3 regions of the Kocuria sp. PD6 genome follow, and region 1 is predicted to be linked to each of the others. Evidence: riboswitches for the same ligand, from Rfam matches in the RefSeq annotation. Region 1 holds a riboswitch; each other region holds the start of a gene.

Evidence for each region. Region 1 has a riboswitch for S-adenosylmethionine ahead of Q9R22_RS05690 (cobalamin-independent methionine synthase II family protein). Riboswitches for the same ligand answer to the same signal wherever they lie in the genome.
Region 2: linked by a shared signal. The riboswitch ahead of Q9R22_RS01275 (hypothetical protein) and the one ahead of Q9R22_RS05690 (cobalamin-independent methionine synthase II family protein) in region 1 are both predicted to bind S-adenosylmethionine.
Region 3: linked by a shared signal. The riboswitch ahead of Q9R22_RS00525 (bifunctional o-acetylhomoserine/o-acetylserine sulfhydrylase) and the one ahead of Q9R22_RS05690 (cobalamin-independent methionine synthase II family protein) in region 1 are both predicted to bind S-adenosylmethionine.

The regions. Positions count from the first base shown of each region.
Region 1 covers NZ_JAUZUS010000005.1:4,069-8,561, reverse strand. Annotated here, with positions in the region: gene Q9R22_RS05705 (CoA transferase subunit A) at 1-25, opposite strand, end outside; gene Q9R22_RS05700 (IclR family transcriptional regulator) at 178-981, shown strand; gene Q9R22_RS05695 (3-hydroxybutyrate dehydrogenase) at 1,194-1,943, opposite strand; SAM riboswitch class I at 2,194-2,280, shown strand; gene Q9R22_RS05690 (cobalamin-independent methionine synthase II family protein) at 2,295-3,506, shown strand; partial or broken gene Q9R22_RS05685 (MFS transporter) at 3,859-4,493, shown strand, end outside.
Region 2 covers NZ_JAUZUS010000001.1:268,498-272,990, forward strand. Annotated here, with positions in the region: gene Q9R22_RS01265 (DUF6350 family protein) at 1-360, opposite strand, end outside; gene Q9R22_RS01270 (glycosyltransferase family 1 protein) at 479-1,642, shown strand; SAM riboswitch class IV at 1,754-1,896, shown strand; gene Q9R22_RS01275 (hypothetical protein) at 1,917-2,195, shown strand; partial or broken gene Q9R22_RS01280 (GMC oxidoreductase) at 2,310-2,453, opposite strand; partial or broken gene Q9R22_RS01285 (hypothetical protein) at 2,499-2,726, opposite strand; gene Q9R22_RS01290 (BCCT family transporter) at 2,633-2,983, opposite strand; gene Q9R22_RS01295 (hypothetical protein) at 3,254-4,493, opposite strand, start outside.
Region 3 covers NZ_JAUZUS010000001.1:104,525-109,017, reverse strand. Annotated here, with positions in the region: gene Q9R22_RS00545 (CPBP family intramembrane glutamic endopeptidase) at 64-828, shown strand; gene Q9R22_RS00540 (VOC family protein) at 880-1,518, opposite strand; gene Q9R22_RS00535 (hypothetical protein) at 1,799-2,104, shown strand; gene Q9R22_RS00530 (hypothetical protein) at 2,180-2,521, shown strand; SAM riboswitch class IV at 2,486-2,606, shown strand; gene Q9R22_RS00525 (bifunctional o-acetylhomoserine/o-acetylserine sulfhydrylase) at 2,683-4,071, shown strand; gene Q9R22_RS00520 (homoserine O-acetyltransferase) at 4,074-4,493, shown strand, end outside.

The DNA of each region.
Region 1 (4,493 bases):
CCACGTTGTCCCTGAGTTTGGACATGGTCAGCCCTCCAGTGCGTGATCTGCCTCTCAGACTAGAAAGTGACCACATCTTGGTCAATGCTTCACCCGTAATCGTCGGTGAAGGGATCACAATCTGAAAAACTGTCGCTAGTCTGTCCATATTGTGAACGTCCCGACGCAGGAGCGTGTATGACCCCGCAGAAATCCCGGAACCCGCAGCTCTCCCCGCAGGGCACGCAGGTGGTCTCCCGGGTCGCCGCGATCCTGCAGGCCGTGGCATCCGGGGAGTCAGCCGGATCCACCGCAGCCATCGCCCACCGCACGGGGCTGACCCGGCCCACCACGCACCGATTGCTCGCAGCGCTCGCCGCCGAGGGGCTCGTGGACCGCACGGAGGACGGCAACTGGGCCCTGGGTCCCGAACTGCACATCCTGGGCACGGTGGCCGCCCAACGTTATCCCGCCCAGGACCTCGCGACCCCGTGCCTGCAGCGGCTCGCCGAGGCCACGGGCGAGTCTGCGTTCTTCTCCGCTCGCCGCGGCAACGAGGTCATCTGCCTGGCCCGGGTGGAGGGGGCGTTCCCGGTGCGCTCGCACGTGCTCTACGAGGGCCTGCGGTTGCCCCTGGGCGTGGCCTCCGCGGGACTCGCGATCCTCGGTCACCTACCCCCGGACCAATTGGAGACCGCCCTCGCGGACACCCGGGAGGAGCGGACGCGCCTCGGTCCACAGCACGACGACGCTCACGTCCGCCGCCTCGTCGCCCAGGTCCGGGAGGACGGCTGGTCCCTGAACCCCGGACGTATTGTGGAGGGCTCGTGGGGCATGGCGGCCGCGGTGTTCGACGCGACCGGCCAACCCCGCTACGCGCTCTCCCTGACGGGGATCGAACCCCGGTTCACCGCGGAACGCAGACCCGGCCTCGGGGCGGCTTTGCTGGACCAGGCCCACAAGCTCTCCACGGCGCTGCGCGCGGGGGCCACGACCGTGTGAACCGGACGCAGCGGCGTCGTCCCGTACCGTCAGACCCCGCGTCCTCGCACCCCGGAACATCTGTGCCCCGATACCGCACGCGTTGTGCGACTGCGAGTGTTTTTTCGGGACGCAGATGTTCGGGCCCTTGGCCGGAGAGGGGCCGTGGAACGCGGGCCATTGCCTCGACACCGAACGGCAGCGAGGGTGGACGCGGCGACGTCGCCCCGCGCTCAGGACGCCGTCCAGCCACCGTCCATCGCGTAGGACGCACCCGTGACCATGCCCGCGGACGGGCCGGCCAGGAACGCGATGAGCTCGCCAACCTCCTCGGGTTCCACGAGGCGCTTGATCGCGGACTCGGTGAGCATGATCTTCTCGATCACCTGGTCCTCGGGGATCCTGTGGGTCGCGGCCTGGTCCTTGATCTGCTTGTCCACGAGCGGGGTGTGCACGTAACTGGGGTTGACGCAGTTGCTGGTCACACCGTGCTCAGCGCCCTCCAGGGCCACGGTCTTGGACAGCCCTTCGAGCCCATGCTTGGCCGTGACGTACGCGGATTTGTACGCGGACGCGCGCAGACCGTGGATGGAGGAGACGTTGATGATCCGGCCCCATCCGCGCTCGTACATGTGCGGCAGCGCGGCACGGATCAGCAGGAACGGAGCCTCGAGCATGAGCGTGAGGATGCGGTGGAAGTCCGCGGGGTCGAAGTCCTGCACGGGTGCCACCTTTTGGATCCCCGCGTTGTTGACCAGGATGTCCACGTCCAGGCTCAGTTCGGTGAGCGCGGCGGTGTCCGAGAGGTCCACGACCCAGGCTTCCCCGCCCACCTCGGAGGCCGTCGTCTGAGCGGCTTCTTCATTGATGTCCGCGACGACCACATGGGCGCCGCGGTCCGCGAACGCCTGCACGGCGGCGCGGCCGATCCCGCTGGCCCCACCGGTGACCAGGGCCTTCTTCCCCTCGAGTGATTGCTCCATGACAGCCTCTTTGCGCGTGGACGGTTCTCCTACCGCGTCACGCTACGCCCCGGGGGGCCGCCGGGTCACGATCCGGAACGGACCACCCCGGACCAGCTACGAGTCACGGCCCGCACCGGGGGCCGCCCGGTCACGGAAGCCCCGGTGACCCGAGCCCGAGGGGCCGGGCAGGAGGAACCCGGGGAGCGGCGTCGTCGTCCGACACGCCACAACTGGCGTCCACTCCTCGCGATGCTGTTGGATGGAGCAGTACCCATCCAGAGCGGCCGAGAGATCTGGCTCGTGGAAGCCGCAGCAACCGGGGTGACACCGGTGCTAACGCCAGGACCGATGGAAAGGAACAGCACAGCCATGCCCTTGAACACCGATCGCATCCAGACCACCCACGTGGGCTCCCTGCCTCGCACCCCCGAGCTGCTGAAGGCCAACAACCGTTTCCAGGCGGGCGAGATCGACCTCTCCCAGCTGGGCGAGGCGCTCGACGAGGGCGTCAAGGAGATCGTGCGCACCCAGCGCGAGATCGGCATCGACATCGTCAACGACGGCGAGTACGGCCACACCACGTCCGGGGCCGTGGACTACGGGGCCTGGTGGAACTACTCGTTCCACCGCCTGGGCGGGCTGACCCCCACGGACGAGGACCGCTGGAACGAGGGCGAGAAGCACCGTTCCAGCCCGGGACACATCGTGCTCACGAGCTTCCCCGACCGCCGCGACCGGGAGCGCTTCCGGGACGCCTATGAGGACCCCACAGCGGGCGTGCTCGTGCACCGCAACACGGTCTCCCAGCCCAAGATCACGGGCCCGCTGACCTACACGGGTCAGGAGGCGGTGGCCGGGGACATCCGCCGCGTGAAGGACGCGATGGCTCTGAACGGTGCCACGCAGGGCTTCGTCGCGGCACTGTCCCCCGGCTCCTGCGCGCGCGTGAAGAACGAGTACTACGCCACGGACGAGGAGCTGGTCTACGCGTGCGCGGACGTGATGCGTGAGGAGTACAAGGCCATCGTGGACGCCGGACTGACCGTGCAGATCGACGACCCCTCGATCGCCGAGTCCTGGGACCAGATCAACCCCGAGCCCACCGTGGAGGACTACCTGGCCTTCACCCAGCTGCGCGTGGACGCGCTGAACTACGCACTGCGCGACCTCCCCGAGGAGCAGATCCGCTTCCACCTGTGCTGGGGTTCGTGGCACGGCCCGCACACCACGGACCTCGAGTTCAAGTACCTCGTGGACCTCATGCTCACCATCCGCGCGCAGGGCTACAGCTTCGAGGCGTCCAGCCCGCGCCACGGCCACGAGTGGAAGGTCTGGAAGGACCACCAGCTGCCCGAGGGCAAGGTGGTCTACCCCGGTTTCGTCTCTCACTCGACCAACGTGGTGGAGCACCCCGAGCTCGTGGCGGACCGGATCGAGCAGTACGCGTCCGTGGTGGGCAAGGAGAACGTGATCGCCTCCACGGACTGCGGTCTGGGCGGGCGGTTGCACCCGCAGATCGCGCTGGCCAAGCTCGAGTCCCTCGTGGTGGGTGCGCGGATCGCGTCCGAGCGCCTGTTCTGATCAGGCCGCGCGGCTGGTCCTGCAGCTTTTAGTCCCACCGCGTCGCTGACCGTTCCGGTTCCCCGATCTTCCCGGACGACGCCGCCCGCCCCCCTTCCGCTGCGCCCGCACCTTCCACGGTGCGGCACGGCGGGAGGGGGCGTTGCCGTGTCATGAACGCGTCACAACGGCCGACATGCTGCCCGCCCGGGTGAACGGCCCGGGAAAAATATACGATTTAATACACGAAACGTGTGGTGCGCTTCACATTCTTTCGTACACTTATTTCGAGACCAATCGGTCGGTTATTCCCCTGATCCACTCCGCCACTGGCACCCCACGGACCCCGCGTCCGCCGATCCTGGAGACCCGCATGGCATCCACCACCTCAGCGCCCGCTCAGCTGGCGCACACCATGACCCGAGAAGAACGCAAGGTCCTTGCGGGCACCCTCGTGGGCACCACCATCGAGTGGTACGACTTCTTCATCTATGCGCAGGCGGCCGCCTTCATCCTGGCCACCCATTTCTTCAACCCGGCGGGCGAGCAGAACGCCACGCTGGGACAGATCGTCGCCTGGGCGTCCCTGGGCATCAGCTTCCTCTTCCGTCCCCTGGGTGCGATCGTGGCCGGTCACATCGGTGACAAGTACGGGCGCAAGATCACCCTGGTCATGACTCTCTTCGGGATGGGCGCGGCCACCACGCTGATCGGCCTGCTGCCCACGTACGAGCAGATCGGTATCGCGGCCCCCATCATCCTGCTGGTCCTGCGTATCCTGCAGGGCTTCTCCGCCGGTGGTGAGTGGGGTGGTGCGGCCCTGATGTCCGTGGAGCACGCGCCCGCGAACAAGCGCGGCTTCTTCGGCGCCTACCCCCAGATCGGTGTGCCCCTGGGCGTACTGATGGCCACCCTGTTCATGTTCGGTCTGAGCGCCATCCTGACCCCCGAGCAGTTCGAGGCCTGGGGCTGGCGCGTTCCGTTCCTGTTCTCCATCGTGCTGATCTT
Region 2 (4,493 bases), on a different contig from region 1:
CACGAGCGTGACCGTCCCGCCACCGTCCAGCGACAGGCCCTGGATGGCTTGGATCGTGAGGGGCACGCAGTGCGCGAGCAACCAGACCTGTCCGGCGAGCTGCAGGCTCCCGCCCGCGCCCAGGGTCGCGAAGCCCCCCGCAGCCCATACCGCGCCCAGGAGCACGGTGCCCAGCAACAGGCCCACCACGGCCACCGCGAGCAGCTCGATCACGCCCTGCAGCGCGAGCGGCATGGGCAGTCCCGGGGAGTCGTCCGGTTCGGGGCGGGGCACGTCGGCGGCGCGCGCGGGGGACGAACCGTGCGACGTGAAGCGGTCGCGTACGCCCGAGACCACGCCGGGCAGTGAGGGAAGTTTCATCACCGGACATCTTTTCACGTTCACCCGCGCACCACGGGCAGCGAAGTTAGCGCGGACTTCATCTGCGGGCCACCCCCGGGTGACTCCCCCGTGAGGCGCGGGGCCCACAGTGGGAACCGTGAGAATCGCATTGGTGGCCGAACAGTTCCTCCCCCACGTCAACGGTGTCACGCATTCGGTGATCCGCGTCCTGGAACACCTGCGGGATCACGGGCACGAGGCCATGGTGATCGCCCCCTCCTATGAGAAGACCCTGTTCCTGGGCTCTGTGGACCACGTGGACGGCGTGCGGATTGAACGCATCCCGTCCCTGCCGCTCGCGGGCTATCCCGAGGTCCGCGTGGCGAGCTGCACCGTGAGTCGCATGCAGCGCATCCTGGCCCGTTTCGCGCCGGACGTGGTGCACGTGGCGTCCCCGTTCGTGCTCGGGTGGCAGGCCATCCAGGCCGCCAAGGGTTTGGGTCTGCCGTGCGTGGCCGTGTACCAGACGGACGTGCCCGGTTACGCCGCACGCTACGGGGCGTCCGTGCTGGAGACCGCCATGTGGTCCCACGTGCGTGCGATGCACAACAGCTCGACCCTCACGCTCGCTCCCTCGACGGCGTCGATCAGCCAGCTCCACGAGCACGGCGTCCAGCGGGTGCACATGTGGCGCCGCGGAGTGGACACGAGCCGGTTCCGTCCCGCGCTGCGCGATCACGCGTGGCGCGAGCGCGTGGGCGGCGGCAAGCGACTCGTGGGATACGTGGGGCGGTTGGCCCCCGAGAAGCAGGTCGCGGACCTCGCCGCGATCGACGCTCTGCCGGACACCCGGCTCGTGATCATCGGTTCCGGCCCCGGGAAGGAGTCGCTGCGCTCGGTATTGCCCAACGCGCACTTCGAGGGCTTCCTCACGGGCACCGAACTCGCCACGGCCATGGCGTCGCTGGACGTGTTCGTGCACCCCGGTGAGCACGAGACGTTCTGCCAGACCATCCAGGAAGCCATGGCCTCCGGGGTTCCAGTGGTGGCCGTGGGCCGCGGCGGCCCCCTGGACCTCGTGGACTCCTCGCGTAACGGGTGGCTCTACGCCCCGGGTGACCTGGCCGGGTTGCGCGAGCGCGTTCGGGACCTCGCGGGCGACGACGCCAAACGCCTCGCCTTCGCGCGCACCGCCCACCAGTGCGTGCAGGAGCGCACGTGGGGTGCCGTGTGCGAGCAGTTGCTGGGCCACTACGAGCGCGCTCGCACGGTCACCTCCCGGATGCGCGGCACGCGCCGCAGCGGCCTGCGCACCCCATGAGAACCGCCGCCGGGTGCCAGATGTTACTCAACAGAAGCTTGATTAAGTTTTGATGACATTCTCGGTCCGCGCCTGGCTGGTCCCCGGAATCCACGGATAGGCTCGAAGCAGCTTCACGAGATGCGCCCGCGCAACGACAAGGACGTCACCGCGCGCCCAGAGCTCCAACTCGGCGTACGCCAACCCTCGGTTCAGGGGTGGATTGGATGACGAAGCGGCCGGGGCCACACGTGTGGTTCCGGCAAGCGACCGGAAAATTCAGAGGCCCGACATCATGAACACGACAACCCAGAAATCCCACCCCGACACCCGCGAACAATGGGTGGACGTCACCGTTCAGGCGGACCCCGCCCGGCACGTGGTGTCCATCACGGGATCGGACGGTCACGAGCACGAGTACTTCGCGGACGACGCCCGTGAGGTCGCACTCGCCGCACAGCACACACGGGGGCGCGGCCAGTGGTGCGCCAAGTACAGCAGACTCCTGGTCCCCGGGGCGTCCCGGGTGACCGGCGGGGTGTCCTTCTACAAGCTGGAGCCCTTGCCCGCGTAGTCCTCGCGAGCACGGTCCCCGCGACCGCGAACTCCACGATCGGGTGTGGCCCGGGTCCGGACGGACCCGGGCCACACCCATGTTCTCAGCCTGCTCGGTTCTTGACGGCCGTGCTCACCGGGCGGTCGCGTCCCGGTCCTGGGCGATCAGCTCGGCGGCGCGTTCACCGATCATGAAGACCGTGATCTTCGGGTTCACCGTCACGAGCTCGGACATCACCGAGGCGTCTGCCACGCGCAATCCGCTCACGCCCTTGACGATCGCATCCAGCAGGAACGCCGTGCGCCCGGTGATGAGCACGTACAGCATGAGCCCGATCGCCAGGATGATGCTCAGCTCGGAAAGCCGCCGGGTGCCCTTGTCCACGCCCAAGAGGGTCCCCAGCAGCGCCGCGGTGTCCACGGCGTCGCCGGCGGCACCGTGGATCCGGCACCCGATCAGGGGTAGAGAGCGGAGCGGATGCTCAGCGGCATGCCGAAGCGGTAGGCGAAGTAGCCGAATGCCATGCCCATCAGGGCGTACATGGCCCACCCCGTGAACAGGTTGAACTGGGGTTTCGCGTGGTCCGGGCCCATCTTGATCGTGCCGTGCCTGCTGTCCGCGACCAGGATCACGAACACGATCACGAGAGCGGCCGTGAGGATGTAGAACCACCCCAGCCGGGAGGCGACCCACGCGACCACGCCGCCGATCACGGCGTCGGCGTGCTCGGGTGCCTCCGTGGCCCAGGCGGACAGCGAGACAAGCAGGGTTGCCGCGGCCACGAAGACCCGCCAGTTGACGGGCAACCGGGGTGGCGCAGAGCGAGGGGCCCGGACAGGGCTGGCGGATCCGCGACGGGCGACGAGCCCGGGCGTGGGTGACGGATGGACGAGGAATCGTGTGTGGTCACGTCGGGGATGCGGGTCGGACGTCGGACGACCCGGGGTTGAGGCGCCTTACTACCAGCCGTTAGTCATGGCACGCCACCTCACTTTAGGGGAGGGCCGCGCAGCGGCCGAATGCAGCCGCGCGGCCCCACGAGTACACCCCCCCCCCGTTCGCCCGGGGCGGCACTGTCAGCCCAGCAGCTTGGCCACGAGGGCGCTCGCGAACTCCTCGGAGACGTCCCCGTAGTTCAGGGAGAAGTCCTCGTCCACGAGCGTGGGCAGCAGCCCCGAGCACAGCACCGTGGCGCGCGCGTAGAGCCCCGGCAGGGCGGCACCGATGGGCACGGAGAGCAACCGCAGCTCGGGATCGTAGCTGACCAACGCCGTGCCGGTGTCCCGCGCCGCGAGGTGCTTGCCGAGCCCCGAGGACACGGGACGGGCGTGACCCGAGACCACGTCCTCCGCGGTGCGGTAGGCGTAGCGCGTCTTGTGGTGGTGGTTGATCCGGTACAGCCCCGCCTGGTTGCGGTCGTCCGTGGCCTCCCACGTGGCGTCCGCGGGCACGAAGCGTTCCGCGACCCCGTTGTACTGCATCTCCTTCAGGGGCAGCCCGGCGACGACCGAGGACAACGGGGGCAGGGTGTCGAGCATGACGGGCCCGGCGTCGTAGACCACGTCGCACAGCCCCTCGGGCAGCAGCTTGCTCAGCGCGTCGAGGTCCACATCCTGGAGCATGGTGGTCGCGTGGTCCTCCGGGGACAGCACCACGACCTCACCACCCTGGGCCCCGACCGCCTGCGTCACGGCGTCCTCTTGGTCGGTCTTCCACCCGCCCGTGAGCAGGATGGAGCCGTCCACGAGCTGGGTCAGGGCCGGGGAGCACACCTGCCAGCGGCGCACCGTCCAGTTCTCGTCCCGGATCACCTCCAGGAAACCGAGGGCCTGCAGGTGACCCACGAACCATTCCTCGAAGCGCTCGGAGTCCTCGAGCTGGCGCGCCACGATGGACAGGCTCGACCGCTTGCTGCCACCCAAGAACGTGAGGATGTCCTTGAACGGCGCCCAGGACCCCGGGTACTCGCCCTCGTCCGGGCCGATGAACTGCAGTGCCTCGACCGAACCCGTCTGACCCACCGCCGAGAGCTTGGTGAGCCGGCCGGGGTAGCGCTTGGTGAGCCCGCAGAACTTGCAGCGCCCGAACACCCACGGCGCCTTGGCCTTGGGATCCATGGGGGGCAGGATCACTTTGTGCTTGCCCGTGACCATGCAGGACACGTCCGGGGCCTCGGGCAGCTCGTTGCTGCGCTCGGGGAACATCTGCCCCTCGGCGGACTCCCACCCGGCGACCTCGGGCACGGGGACCTCGTCCACGGCGGCCTCGTGGGGGTCCATGTTGTCGAACGAGCCCTGGACGTACTCATCCGGGATC
Region 3 (4,493 bases), on a different contig from region 1:
CAGTCTAGGGGCGGGTGGGGACGCGCAGACGTGGTCCCGCTCGCGAACGGCCACAATGGTCCCGTGCAGACTCCCACCCCTTCGCAGTGCGCTATGTCGCGCACCGACACGTGGCTTCAGATCGTCCTGGTGCTCGGCGTGTCCCTCGGGGCGTCCGCGGTTTACGCCGTGCTGGATCTGGCCGAGGTGCTCATGCGGTCCTCGCTGGCCGACACCACGACGACGCTCAACCGGCCCCTGAGCAGCGTCCCCCTGATCGACGCGTTGCGTCAGCTCACGGGCATCGGCTTCGCGCTCGTCCCCGTGCTGCTGGCCCTGTACCTCATGGCCGGGGTGGCGCGGGGGATCCCCGGCGTGCTGTGCAGGATCGGGGTGGATGGGCGCAGACCCGCGTGGGACACGCTGTGGGGAATGGGCCTGTTCGCGGTGATGGGCGGCGGCACCCTGGTGCTCTATCAGGTGGGCCGGTCCCTGGGGATCACCGCGCAGATCACCACATCCACCATGGAGCAGACCTGGTGGGCGGTTTCTTTGCTCGTGCTCTCCGCGCTGCGCCACTCGATCGTGGAAGAGATGATCGTGGTGGCGTTCCTGTGCGAGCGCTTGCGATCCCTCGGATGGTCGTGGTGGCTCGTGGCGGTGGCCTCCGCGGTGGTGCGGGCCAGCTATCACCTGTACCAGGGGTTCGGACCCACGCTCGGGAACCTGGTCATGGGACTCGTGTTCGTGTGGCTCTACCGCCGCGGCGGTCGACTCATGCCGCTGCTGATCGCCCACGCCCTCCTGGACACCGTGGGCTTCCTGGCCCCGCAACTGCTCGCGGGCTGATGCCGGAGACCGGGCGGAGCGGCGTCGTCGGCCGCACCGAAGGGAACCAGATCAAATGGTGACGGTGCCGTCCGGGGTGTCGAACGAGACGGCCATGACCCCGGGGGTGCCGTTGGGGGCGCACCAGGTGACGTCCAGCGAGCCCAGGACGTCCTCCACGGGACCGCCGAGCCACTCCGTGACGCGGTCGGGGGAGCCGGCGATCTCCATCCCGCTCAACCGGACGTCCGTGATCCGCGCCTGGGACGGGTGCATCTCGTCCTCGGAATCGAAGTGCACCATGAACGGCAACTGCGGGTCGGAGATCAAACCCTTCACGCCGATCTGATGCCATTCGAGCTGCCGACCGTCGGGGAACAACCGGCCACCGGGCACGGAGGGGCGGCCCAGCTTGGCCTCGAAGGGCGCGAGGTCGGGGACCTCTACGACCCAGCCGAGCCAGCCGCCGCCGGCGTCGGAACGGGCACGGACGGCCTGACCGAACGGCGCCTTCTCCGCGGCGGGGTGCTCGAGCACCGTGACGACCTCCACGTACTGGTGGTCGGTGAGCGGCAGGATCATGTTCCGGGTGCCGAAACGGGGGTGCACACCGCCCTTGACCGGTTCGATCCCCAACCGGTTCGCGATGCGTTCGGTGGTGGCCTCGAGGCCGTCGGGCTGAGCCGCGAAGGAAACGTGATCCAAGTTCATGACGCCATGGTGACACCGGCCACACGGGCCACCAAATCGAGCGCGAGCCCGGCGAGTGTGTGACCTGCGCCGCCCGCTCCGGTGGGCAGGGCTGGCTCTCCGCACCTCCCGAGACCTGGCATCGGGACGGCTGATTCGGGCGGGGACTGTGTGGGTCCAGGTCAACGAGACGCGCGTCTCAGAGGCTGGAGTTCGCAGCATCAGCCGGGGAGTCTCCGACCGAACCCTCGCTATATGACCTGAGACCGATATCGATCCCGATCACTACGAGGTGGTTCCCGTGTCCGCAAATGCCGTCGGTTTCACACTCCTGATCCTCCGAGTCGCCCTGTTCCTGGGGAAGTTCGTGCGCGTCAAGGTGGGTTGGGTCCAGAGCCTGTTCCGCAGCGACGAGTACTACCCCGCCGGCACCATGACCAGCCGCCCGTCCTCCGTGGAACCGTTCTCCCGGCACATGTCCATCGCGGCCGTGGTTGGCGGCGTTCACCATCCTGGCGGTGGTCGGCATCGCGTTCAACGTGGCCATTTTCCTGTGGTTGGCACCCCGCATCATCGGTCGCTATTGGTTCGGGCGCGGTATCGGTGACTTCCACCCGTCCATGGGTGTGACCGCCACCGGGCTGATCCTCATGCGCGTGGTGGACCCGGAGGCCAAGACCCGGTGTTCGAGGCGTTCGGTGACAAGCAGCTGGTGTTCGAACCGTTCTTCGGGGGCGGGTTGGTCACGGCGCTGGCCATCCCCGTCATCTACCTGACCGGCGTGAGGCCGTTGTTCTTCGTGATGCTCGCGGTGTTCGTGATCGCGGTGCTCACGGGTCTGTTCTACTTCCATCCACGTGAGACGAAGGACCGGGAACTGCACACCCGGGAGATGGAACAGCAGGAACGAGCGGCCACTGACCCCGAGCCCGCTCGCAGCGTCCCCGGCTTGACTCCCGCCCCGCCGGGTTCGGACAATGAGGTAATAGGTCACGAGAGTCAGCGCGAAGCCCCAGCTAGCTGACCGGCAACCCTCCCATCCGCGGTGGGGTGCCCTGGGTGAGGACCTGGCCGTGGCGTCGACCGACGTCATGCGGCAAGCGCGGGTCATTGGTGCCCGGTCACAGCACGGGCACCGTGCGGATCGCCACCGGACCCCTGATCCTTCCGAGAAGGAGTACGGCCATGAGCACCGCTCCCACCCCCGACAATCCCCAGGGCTGGTCGTTCGAAACCCGACAGATCCACGCGGGCCAGAACCCCGACCCTGTGACCGGGTCGCGCGCCCTGCCGATCCACCAGACCACGTCCTTCGTGTTCCCGGACGCCCGCACGGCGGCGGCCCGGTTCGCGCTCGAGGAGATGGGGCCCATCTACTCGCGCCTGACCAACCCCACCACGGAGGTCGTGGAGAACCGGGTCGCGTCCCTCGAGGGCGGCGTGGGGGCCCTGATGGTCTCCTCCGGGCAGGCCGCGGCCACGCTCGCGATCCTCAACCTGGGCGGCGCCGGGACCCACGTGGTGGCCAGCCCGTCCCTGTACGGCGGGTCGTACAACCTGCTCAAGCACACGCTGCCGCGCATGGGCGTGGAGACCACGTTCGTCTCGGACCCGGACAATCCCGCGCAGTGGCGGGACGCGGTGCGCGAGAACACCGTGGCGTTCTTCGGTGAATCCATCCCGAACCCCCGCAACGACGTGTTCGACATCGAGACGATCGCCGGGATCGCCCACGAGGCGGGTGTCCCGCTCATCGTGGACAACACGATCGCCACGCCCTACCTGGTGCGGCCCATCGAGTGGGGCGCGGACATCGTGCTGCACTCGGCCACCAAGTTCCTGGGCGGCCACGGCACGGCGATCGGCGGGTTCATCGTGGACACCGGAGCGTTCGACTACTCGCGGGACCCCGAGCGCTTCCCCGGTTTCAACCAACCGGACGAGACGTACAACGGACTCGTCTACGCCCGCGATCTCGGTGCGGACGGTGCCTTCGGCGTCAACCTCTCATACGTCCTCAAGGCGCGCGTGCAGTTGCTGCGCGATCTGGGGACCTCGATCTCTCCGTTCAACGCGTTCTTGATCGAGCAGGGCATCGAGACGCTGTCGTTGCGCATGGAACGTCACGTGGCCAACGCGCAGAAGGTCGCCGAGTGGCTCGAGGCCCGCCCCGAGGTGCGCTCGGTGTCCTACGCAGGTCTCGAGTCCTCGCGCTGGCACGACCGCGCCCTGAAGTACGCGCCCAACGGCGCCGGGTCGGTGCTCGGCTTCGTGCTCGACGGCGGCCGGGACGCCGGTGTCGCGTTCGTGGACGCCCTGAGCCTGCACTCCAACGTGGCGAACATCGGTGACGTGCGCTCGCTCGTGATCCACCCCGCCTCCACGACGCACGCCCAGCTCAAGGACGAGGAGCAGCTCGCCGCGGGCGTCGAGCCGGGCTTCGTGCGACTGTCCGTGGGACTCGAGGGCATCGACGACATCCTCGCGGACCTCGAGGCCGGATTCGCCGCGGTGGCCGCGGGCGGCGGTGCTGTCGGCGACGCGGCGTCGTCGCCGGAGGACACGGGGAACTGACCATGACGGTCGTGGGCAACGGGCCGCGCACGCGCTGCGACGGCGTCGTACGGAGGGCCGAGCTCGGTGAGCTCGTGCTCGAGTCCGGGTTCCGGCTGCCGCACGTGCACCTCGCGTACGAGACGTGGGGCGAGCTCGCGGCGGACGGTTCCAACGCGGTGCTGATCGAGCACGCGCTCACGGGTGACACGCACGCGGCGCGCGGTGGCGCGGGACACGTGGACGCCGCGAGCGCTCCCGAGGGCGCGGCCGCCGTTGCGGACGGTTGGTGGGACGGGCTCGTGGGCCCGGGCGCCGCGATCGACACGGACCGCTATTTCGTGGTGTGCGCCAACATCCTGGGCGGGTGCTACGGCAGCACGGGGCCCTCGAGTCCCGCACCGGACGGCACCCCGTGGGGCTCGCGCTTCCCGCGCGTGACG